One region of the Halanaerobaculum tunisiense genome, then DNA from elsewhere that is predicted to be linked to it. Evidence: riboswitches for the same ligand, from Rfam matches in the RefSeq annotation. Region 1 holds a riboswitch; the other holds the start of a gene.
The links. A riboswitch is a leader RNA that binds a small molecule or an ion and turns the genes downstream of it on or off. The one in region 1 is predicted to bind cyclic di-GMP.
Positions count from the first base shown of each region.

Region 2: it holds a riboswitch for cyclic di-GMP, as region 1 does, so the genes downstream of both, ACYQ3D_RS01755 (DUF554 domain-containing protein) here and ACYQ3D_RS05310 (Spo0E family sporulation regulatory protein-aspartic acid phosphatase) in region 1, are expected to answer to the same signal.

Region 1 covers NZ_BAAHYI010000004.1:156,693-162,096, forward strand. The annotation lists gene lipA (lipoyl synthase) at 1-362, shown strand, start outside; gene lpdA (dihydrolipoyl dehydrogenase) at 368-1,753, shown strand; cyclic di-GMP riboswitch class II at 2,055-2,136, shown strand; gene ACYQ3D_RS05310 (Spo0E family sporulation regulatory protein-aspartic acid phosphatase) at 2,205-2,351, shown strand; gene ACYQ3D_RS05315 (DUF8173 domain-containing protein) at 2,803-3,708, shown strand; gene ACYQ3D_RS05320 (Eco57I restriction-modification methylase domain-containing protein) at 3,713-5,404, shown strand, end outside.
Region 2 covers NZ_BAAHYI010000002.1:27,615-33,018, reverse strand. The annotation lists gene yyaC (spore protease YyaC) at 1-101, shown strand, start outside; gene ACYQ3D_RS01770 (GNAT family N-acetyltransferase) at 102-527, opposite strand; gene ACYQ3D_RS01765 (polymer-forming cytoskeletal protein) at 517-939, opposite strand; gene ACYQ3D_RS01760 (peptidoglycan DD-metalloendopeptidase family protein) at 970-1,917, opposite strand; gene ACYQ3D_RS01755 (DUF554 domain-containing protein) at 1,963-2,634, opposite strand; cyclic di-GMP riboswitch class I at 2,789-2,878, opposite strand; gene ACYQ3D_RS01750 (aminotransferase class V-fold PLP-dependent enzyme) at 3,135-4,274, opposite strand; gene hydF ([FeFe] hydrogenase H-cluster maturation GTPase HydF) at 4,295-5,404, opposite strand, start outside.

The DNA of each region.
Region 1 (5,404 bases):
TCTATCCTAGAGCTCGTCCTGAAGCAATTTATAGTCGTTCATTAGAGGTTTTAAAAAATATAAAACTGATTAGTCCAGAAACAATAACTAAAAGTAGTTTAATATTAGGTCTAGGAGAAAAGGAACAAGAACTTATCGAGGTTTTTAACGACCTTAGAGAAGTAGATTGTGATATTTTAACTTTAGGACAATATTTACAACCCACTACTAAGCAATTAGAAATAGATAGATATGTTCCTCCCGAGGAATTTGATACTTATAAAGAACAGGCTCTAGAGATAGGGATTAAAGAAGTTTATGCAGGGCCACTAGTAAGAAGTTCTTATCATGCGCGTGATGTTTTTGAAAATGCAAAGGGGTGAAAAATTTGGCTGAAAAACAAATAGATGTTGCAGTTATTGGAGGCGGTCCTGGTGGATATCCAGCTGCTATTCGAGCTGCTCAAAATGACAAAAAGGTAGCTTTGATTGAACAAGATAAACTTGGTGGGACGTGTCTTAATCGAGGTTGTATTCCAACTAAAGCTCTTTTAAAATCTGCTGAAGTAGTTGAAACTATAGATGAAAGTAAGAAATTTGGAGTTGAAGTTACAGACTATGAGATTGATTTTGCAGAGGTTATGAATTGGAAAGACAGTGCTGTTAATAAATTAGTGCAAGGAATAGATCATTTAATGAAAAGTAATCAAGTAGAGGTAATTAATGGCCATGGAGAAGTTGTAAGCCCAGGTTTAATTAAGGTTCAAACTGAAGATGAACAGAAGAAAATAGAAGCGGAAAATATTATTTTGGCAATGGGTTCTAAGCCAGCTTCAGTTCCTATTCCAGGTATTGATGGAGCCAATGTAATTACTAGTAAGGAAGCACTTAAATTAGAAGAGATCCCTAATAGATTAGTTATTATCGGAGGAGGAGTAATTGGAGTTGAGTTTGCTTCAATCTTTTCTACTTTAGGTACTGAAGTGACAGTTATAGAAATGATGGATAGATTAATTCCTAGAGAAGATAAGGAATTAGCAGTTGAATTAGAAACAGAACTTAAGAAAAAAGGAATTAAAATTCAAACTAATGCTCAAGTTAAAGAAGTTAGTGGTACAAAGGAAAAGAATATACAATTTATTATTGATGAACAAAAGAGCCAATTAAAGGCTGATAAGGTACTTATATCAGTAGGACGTAAGCCACATGTTAATGGAATTGAAGCTTTAAATTTAAGATTAAATAAGGGGAAAATTCCAGTTGATGAATATTTAGAAACAGAGATTAAAGGTATTTATGCTGTAGGTGACTTATTAGCTTCTCCACAATTAGCTCATGTTGCTACAGCAGAGGGATTAATTGCGGCTGAAAATATATGTGGGGCAGATAAACAAATTAATTATAAAGCAGTACCACGATGTATTTATACCCATCCTGAAGTAGCAGCAGTAGGATTAACAGAGGAACAAGCAATAGAAGCAGGATATGAGTTAAAAATAGGAAAGTTTCCGTTAACGGCTAGTGGGAAGGCTACTGTAATGGGAAAAGATAATGGTTTTGTAAAGATTATCACTGATAAGAAGTATGATGAGATTTTAGGTGTTCATATTATAGGGGCTCATGCTACAGAACTAATATCTGAAACTACTTTTGCTATTAATTTAGAAGCTATTAGAGAGGAAATAGCAGAAACAATTCATCCTCATCCTACTCTGTCTGAATCTATTATGGAGGCGACATATGCTTTAAATAATGAGGCAATTCATATACCTTAAATTAATATTTTTATTTCATATCAGCTATGAGCTGTGAGTCGTGGGCTATTAGGAACAGGCTCCTGTAGTTTTAGGTCATAAGTTCGCTGGAGAAATAGTAGGCACTATAGCCTATAATAATGTTTTTCCAGCAGTAATGGCAATGATTAATGATGGTAGAATTCATGCTAAAAAAATAATAACAGAAAAGATATCATTTAAGTCATTAATTTGATTACTTTATAATTATATTACATTTCTACTTTAAATATGATCTTTTTTTGTTATAATTAAATTGATCAATGAATTAATCGCAAAAATTCCAAATAGGGAGCGATGAAGTATAATCTTTATTTGGTTGCCTGGATTATATGGAGCTAGTGGTGAACCCATCCCTTGCAAGGGATGGGTTTATTTTTTTTGAAGATAATTTTAAGGAACCCATAAGATAATTTAGAATGGAGATGATAATATGAAAGATAAAATTAATAATAAAAGGAGAAAATTATTAAAGAAGGTAACCCAACAAGAAGATTTACTTAATGAAGAAGTTCAGAAATTAAGCAAAAAATTAGATAAAGTTATAATTAAATATCTTAAGGAGAGTTATAATTTTTAAGCAACAAGATAAGTAAAGACCTAAGCTAATGCTTAGGTCTTTTTATTTTAAAGGAGTAAAAAAATTTTAAATTACAATAAATTCCTTGGCTAATCTTAGACAGTAACTTTATATTTCATTTGTGATTGTTTATCAATTACTTTTTGAATAGCTATTGGATTTATTTTAATTCCTTGATTAGCTAAGACTCCATATTATATTTAGTTTCTTCTCCTCGTCCTCCAACTATTGTTTTAATATGACCGGTTTTTGAATCAATAGTTGTAAGTCCTACTTGAGGTTGAGGAGGATCTTGTTTTTTATGGTTAGTAGGTATATAATTATTAAAAGCCTGTTGGATAGTTTTTTGGCTTTAAGCTGCATATCATAATCTAGTGAAGTGTAAACTTTTAAACCACTAGTATATACAATGATGTTTTAAGTAAGATTTTATTTGAGGAGGGAGAAGTTAATGGAGCAGAATAAGTATATATTGATAATGGTTTTATTATTAATCATTAGTTTTGGAATACCTGCTACGTCAGCTGCAGAGGTTTCTATCAATGTGGATCAAGATAGTAGCATTGTAAAAGTGCTAGGTGATATTCATGTTTCGAAAGAGCAAGAAGTTGTAGAAGATGTAGTGGCTGTCTTGGGAGATATTAAAATTGATGGAAAAGTTAATGGGGATGTAGTAGCAGTCTTAGGAGATATAGAGATTAATAATTCAATTGGTGGAGACTTAGTATCTTTATTAGGGACTATAGATCAAGCTCCTCAGACTTACATAGCAGGAGATGTTGTTGAAGTAGATGGCTTTCAAACTGCTTGGGAGTTTGATCTCCCATTTATTTTGTTAGGTTGGGGGTTTAAGATATTGAAATTAATTGTAGTTTATGGTTTGGCTGTATTAGTAGTTGCTTTATTTCCTACACGAGAGAAAACAATGACTGCTGCTTTAGCAGAAACTCCTGTTAAAAAGTTAGGCATAGGTAGTCTTTGTCTTTTATTGTTGCCTGTATTTATTTTATTATCTGTTATATCAATTATAGGTTTACCGCTGGTACCAGTGATCGTATTGGCTTTTTTAATTATCCAATTTATTGGTTCAGTAGCAGTTGCTTTATTAGTGGGCCAACGGATTAAAGCTACTGCTAATCTAGAGGTCAATATTCTAGTGGAGTTATTGTTTGGGGTGGTTGCTCTGTGGTTAGTTAAATCTATTCCAATTCTTGGTGCCCTAGCTTATTTAGTTATTGCTGCCTTTTCTTTAGGAGTAGTAGTTGATACTAAATTTGGTGCAGCTAGTTCTTGGTTAAATTTAGAGGGGCTAGAAAGAATATCTGATTCCGATGAAGAAGGAGATGAGGAGGAGTAATTTAATGAAACAGGTAGATTTAGCAGATCTTTATCGTAGTTCTTTTACAACTGATAAGTTGTTTCAATTACTAAATTCTTGGTCTCAAGGGATCAAGAAAAAAAGTAACCAACTAGAGATTCCGCAACTATATAGACCAGAGATTTTAAGCTGTCATCAACAAGCCATTTATTCTGATCAAAACGGGCACCAACTACCAATTATAGTGGTTAGACTGGCTCAAGATGCGGGCCAACAGATTAATCATTTTTTAAATCAATTTTATGCTTCCCAGTTACTAGTAGTTTTTGTTTATCCTTCCCGACAAGAATGGAAGCTATCCTTGGTTGATTTGGATTTTCCGCTACCGCGGATAGATTATTACTCTTTAGGTACTAACAACCAAGATTATTGGTTTAGAGAGCAAATAGGGAGCTTAATCAATCAGCGACAACCTAGTATAGCTGAGTTTAAACAAGCTTTTCAACAGAAGAAGTTAAGTAATCATTTTTTTAGAAGTTGTAATAGTTTAGTTAGTAGGTTGGCTGAGCAGCTAGAAGAAACTGGAGCCAAAGATTCTTTTCAAGCAGCTAAAGAAGTTTTTTTACAATTGTTAGTGCTTAAGTTTATCGAACAGAAGGATTGGTTGGCTGATTCACTATTAGAACTCCATCACTTAGCTAGTGCTAATGACGAGTTAGCTTGGCCCTTTTATTGTTCATCTATTTTTAATGATTTTTTTCCTCAGCAGGACTTTGCTGCTTATAGAGTTGATAATCAGTTGTTATTTACAATCTTGACTACTTTGGCTAAATATAATTATAGTTTAGAGGAGAATTTTCCGTGGCACAGGGAACTAGCAGTTACGCCCCGGATTTTAGGTGACTTATTTGAAGATCTCTCTAAAGAAGTTAGTCGCAAGAAGCGAGGGGTTTTTTATACTCCGCAGAAGATTGTCTATTATATGTGCCAAGAAGGGGTAGTTAATTATTTAGCAGAGGAGTTGGATATTAAAGATAGTAGACTAAGAAATTTAGTTTTTAGAGGTAGCAGTGACAAAGATTTAAAGAAGCAAGCAACTAAGATAGATAATAAATTAGCCCAGATTAAAGTTTGTGACCCTGCTGTTGGCTCGGGAGCTTTTGTAGTTGGGATGTTACAGACTATTGTGCAACTAAGAAGTCAGTTAAACCAAGAGTTGACCACTTATCAGCTGAAGTTAGAGACAATTAAACAAGCTTTATACGGAGTTGATTTAGATAGGCAGGCTGTAGAGATAACTAAATTGAGATTATGGTTATCCTTAGCAGCTGACCAGGAGCAACAGGCTAATCTAGAACCTTTTTCTAATTTACGCTATAAGTATGTAACAGGTAATTCCTTGTTGACTACAGAGGATAATTTATTTAACTCTAGTTTACAGCCGATTAAAGAGTTAAAAGAGGAGTATCAACAGGCAGATGCTCAGTTGCGAAATGAATTAGGTGCTAAACTAGATAATAAGTTGGCCCAATTAACTGGAGCCGGTTTTTCTTTTTCATTTTATTTCCCCGAAGTATTTACTCTTCAGTCTGGTTTTGATCTAATAATTGGGAATCCTCCTTATTTAGGAGAGAAAGGGAATAAGAAGTTATTTAGAAAGATAAAGAAGTATAAACTAGGTCAGTATTATACTGGTAAGATGGATCTGTTTTATTTTTTCTTTCATTTAGGACTT
Region 2 (5,404 bases), on a different contig from region 1:
CTGGCTATATGGAGTACTTTGTTCTCCAAAGCACTAGATTGAATATAGTATTTAAAATGTCTAAAATAATCTCTTATGCCTTAGCTAAGACTTTAAAATAACTACAGCTCTAACTTCATTTTAACATGTTCAATTCCTGCTTCTACAATTATTTCTTCCGAAATAACCTGAAAACCATTCTGCAGATAAAATTCTCGCGCCTTTAACTGAGCATGTAAAACGAGAGTAGCTAACTTTTGTTGTTGAGCATACATAGTAACTGACTCTAACAACTTACTACCTACTCTTTGGCGACGGAAATCAACCTTAACAGCCATTCGTTCTACCTTACCTGTCTGATTATCGCTTCGAAGCCGGCAAGTACCAATTACTTCTCCTTGCTTGACAGCTATAAACTGATCTGCCTGTTGATCATTACCATCAATTTCTAATTCTAAAGGTACATCTTGCTCTTCGACAAATACTTCTTTTCTGACCTCTAAAGCCTGCTCTAACTCCTGGTTAGTTGTTGCTTGTTTAACCTTCATTAACCTGCTCCTCATCAGGTAAGTCTATTACAGCTTCTTGCTCCTCATCTGAAGCCAACTGGCTTCTATCTAAATTAGCTGTACTACTTCCCTCAAAGACGCCACCATCATGAATCACTAAATTAGAGATACTAATATCTCCACTCAACCGGCCTGTACTAACAACCTCTAATTTATCATCAACTACTACATTGCCTTCTACTGAACCAGCAATCATCACATTTTCAGCTTTTATATCAGCAGTTAATCTACCTTCTTGACCAATAAATACATCTCCTTCAGCAGTTAGTGTACCATTTAACTGCCCATCAATCCTGATTGATTCTTCCACTTCAATCTCGCCTTCAATAATTGTTTCTTGACTAATTACTGTCCCTACATTTTTATCATCTTGTTTATCACTTCCAAACATTAGTTATACCCTCCTTGATTATTTTATAACCTATTTTATATATTCTATAGGATTAATTGGTTTACCTTGGTATTGAATTTCATAATGTAGATGCGGACCAGTACTCCGGCCTGTATTACCAGTTAAAGCAATAGTCTGTCCTCTACTTACTTGCTCACCTACTCTAACTAACAATCGTTTATTATGTCCATATAAAGTTCGGTAGCCATAACCATGATCAATAATAATTGCTTTTCCGTAACCTTGTTTTTGCCCAGCAAAGATAACTTTTCCTCTTCCAGTAGCAATTGCCTTGTGATTATACCAGACTCCAATGTCTACCCCATCATGAAACACTTTTCTATTCAATACGGGGTGATCACGATAACCATAGGCAGAGCTGATTTTTCCTTTCTGCTTCTTAATCGGCCACCCTTGTGGTTTAGAAGCTAAATAATCTTTATACCTTGTGACATCTTCTTTCAGTTGGGATAATTTCTGTTCCCCTTGTGGTAGATCCTTTTGTAAAGAACTAACATTTTTTTCCGCCTGTCGAACCACATTTTCATTTGCTTGCTTTGGAGTATAACTTACTGTTTTAACTGTTGTAGAATCTACTTTAGCTTGCTGGTCAGGCTGGCTATTAAAATCAACCATCTGCTTGATCTTACGGTTTTCTTTCTTTAGTTGACTAAATTGTTCTTTTATTTTTTCTGTCTCCCGAGATAACTTAGCTAGCTTTTCATACAAATGTTCGTTTTTCTTCTTTAATTGTTTGTTTTGTTGCTCATAAGGTTTAAGAGTTGCTATTTTTTGCTGCACAGAATCATACTGGGTATAGTAATAATATAAACACCCTAGTAGAGATACCAGACTAACTAATAAACAAACACCAGCAACTCTTAACCATTTTTTTGGAATTCGAATCCGGAATACATCTTGCGAAGTATGGGGTATAATCTGTAAAGTGATCTCTTTTTTTGACTTATTTTCAGACATCGTCTCCCCCCCTTCCTAACTTATTATTTTCAACCTAACTAAGATCTAAAAGAAAGTTACTAACAAAACATTAACTAAAATTGCAGGTAATAAATTACCCACTTTGATCTCAGTTATTTCTAATATATTAAGAGCAATTCCTACAATCAATAATCCACCAATAGCTGTCATCTCAGTCACTACATTGGAGGTTAAAATACTAGTTAACCAGCTAGCTAACAAAGTGATTGTTCCTTGGTAGACCAAAACAGAACCAGCTGCTAAAATAACCCCTGCCCCCAATGTGGACGCAAAAGCAATAGCAGAAAATCCATCTAGTAGTGATTTAGCATATAAAGTAGAAGGATTTTGTTGTAATCCATCCTGAACCGCCCCCATAATAGCCATAGCCCCCACACAATAAATCAAACTACACTGCACAAAGCCAACTACTAGACCATCTTGACTACCAAATATTCCTTCTAACCAATTACCTACCTGCTCTAATCTGGTTTCAATCTTTAGTCCTTCCCCAATCAGACCTCCAATCACTAAACTAAAAATTATTAAAGTCATTTCTTGACCTTTGAGAGCCATTTGGAACCCAATTAATAAGACAGCAAGACTTAGCCCCTGAATTACAACTTCTTTTAGCGAATTGGGGAGTTTATCTCCCAAAAATAATCCTATACTACCTCCAATGACAATTGCTATTGTATTTACTATAGTTCCTGTCACATTTAACCACCATTCCTTATGTTATATTTTATTCACTATTTTAATCAAGATTCCTGCTAAATAAACCCATAGATATTTTTTACAATAATTACAAACAGATCCTACTCCTCGCCAAATAAAACTAAGGAATAGGATCTATAAACGAAATATTCCTTTCGGTAGCCTGACAGTCCTAGCATAATAATTACACCGTAAACTCATAACTTTGCGACCTTATTTTTCAATAAGTGTGACTTTTTTGAGGATAAATCGATTTATTTACTTTTTAATTACTTATTACAATAATACTAGATAATTTTCGTTTTTCCTTTCTCAACCAGATATTATTTTTTAATCCAGTTATAAAAATAGATTAACTAAACAAATCCTCCCCTGAATTCAGGGGAGGATAGTCAATTTGAAATACTATTAGGGTATAATATTTTTAAATAATTCCTTAAGTTTATTCATCTCCCATAGCAACTTCATTAATGAAGTTGTTACTTAATATTTCCAGCTTCCTAAACTTCAGCAGCTATTTCTTGACTGATCTCTACTACTTTTTTTATCTCCTCTAATGTATTAAAATAACCAACACTAAATCTAACTGTCCCCTGTTCAAAAGTACCTAAACTACGGTGAGCTAAAGGAGCACAATGGAGACCAGTTCTGACTGCTACATCAAAGGCCTTATCTAAAACATAACCTACTTCACCTGCATCTTCAGTGCCAAAATTAACTGACAGAAGTTGCACTTGATTCTCTATCTCAGTTGGTCTATATAAATTAACTTCTGGTATCTGTTCTAATTCAGTAACTAAATACTTTACTAATTTTTTCTCATGTTGTCTAATATCAGCTAAACCTTGCTCTAGAATAAATTCTACTCCTGACTGTAAGCCAGCTAAACCAACTGTATTAGGGGTTCCACTCTCGTATCTATCTGGTCTGATCCGAGGTTGGTAAATATCCTCTGAATTACTACCAGTTCCTCCTGTTAGTAGGGGGTTGAGTTCTATATCCTCCTTTAAATACAGTCCTCCTGTCCCTGGCGGGCCAAATAAAGACTTATGCCCTGTAAAAGCTAGCAGATCAATCTTCATCTGTTGGACATCAATCGGATAAACCCCAGCTGTCTGGGCGGCATCAACTAATAATCTAATATCTTTATCTGCTACTAACTCTCCTAATTCTGCTAGAGGTAATAAATAACCAGTTACATTAGAAGCATGACTTACAGCTACTAACTTAGTATTCTCCTGGAGACTATTCTGTATCTGCTCTAACTTAACCTGGCCTCTATTATCTGCAGGAACAATTGTTAACTCTATCTCTGGTTCTAATTCTTTTAGTGGTCGTAAAATAGAGTTATGGGCCAAACTAGTCGTTACTACATGATCTCCTGTTTCTAAATAACCTTGCAGAGCCAAATTTAAAGCTTCCGTTGCATTCTTAGTTAGGATAATCTCTTGACTACTAGTTGCATTAAAGAAATCTGCTATCAAATTTCTTGTCTGCCAGACTACTTCCCCAGCTTGAGCAGCCATCTGATGTCCGGCCCGACCTGGGTTGGCTGCCTTCTGGCGCATAAACTGATCCATAGCCTGATAGACTTGTTCTGGTTTCGGCCAACTTGTAGCTGCATTATCAAGATAAATCACTTACATCATCCCTTTTTTACTTATTCTTGGGCCCAAATCTCTTTAGCAGTGGGAAAAGGTTCTAAAGCCCGATCCAAAATCCCATGCACATGAGCAATCAACATCCCATAATTAATAACTGGAATACCTAAACTGTCAGCTTTCTTTAACCGATATAATATTTCTTTTCTATTCGTCATACAACCACCACACTGGACTATCAAATCATATTTCTCAATCTGTCCTGGAAATTCTCGGCCAGCTACATGGTCAAACTCCAATTCTCCACCAACAAATCCTTCTATCCAATTAGGAATCTTGACTGTTCCTATATCCTCAGCAGTCCGATGATGAGTACAAGATTCAGCTATTAAGACTTGATCGCCCGGATTTAATGCTTCAATTCCTTTAACTCCCCTAGTATAAATCTCTAAATCACCTTTATAGCGAGCAAAAAGAATAGAAAAACCAGTCAACTTAATCTCTTCTGGTACTACAGTAGATACATCTTTAAAGGCTTGTGAATCAGTTACCACCATCTCTGGCTTAGACTCCAGCTCAGCTAAAGCTCCTTCTAATTCAGTATCCTTGGCCACCATTGCCTGCGCATCATTATCCAATACATCACGTAAAGTCTGCATCTGAGGTAAGATCAAGCGCCCCTTAGGTGCAGCACTATCAATTGGAACTACTAGAACAACTGTATCTTGAGGCTCGATTAAATCACCAATAATATGTGGCTCTTCAAATTCGGTTGGAGCATTAAAGACAATCTCTTTCTTTAGTTCTTCAACTCCTGTCTCTTCTGTAGCACTGACAGTTAATAACTTAGTACCTAACTCTTCCATTAGTTCTTGTTCATCTATTTCTTCTACTTTGTCTAATTTATTAATAACTCCTACTACAGGTATTTCTCTAGCTTCAACTTCTGCTAACAGTTCCTTCTCGTAGTCACCAACTCCTTGTTCAGGATCAACTACTAAGACTGCTAAATCAGTCCGGCCTAAGACTTCTTTAGTCTTCTTGACTCGTAACTCACCTAATTCACCTGTATCATCAATTCCGGCAGTATCAATCATCGTTACTGGACCTAAAGGATGTAATTCCATCGACTTATAAACTGGGTCCGTAGTAGTCCCTGCTATCTCTGA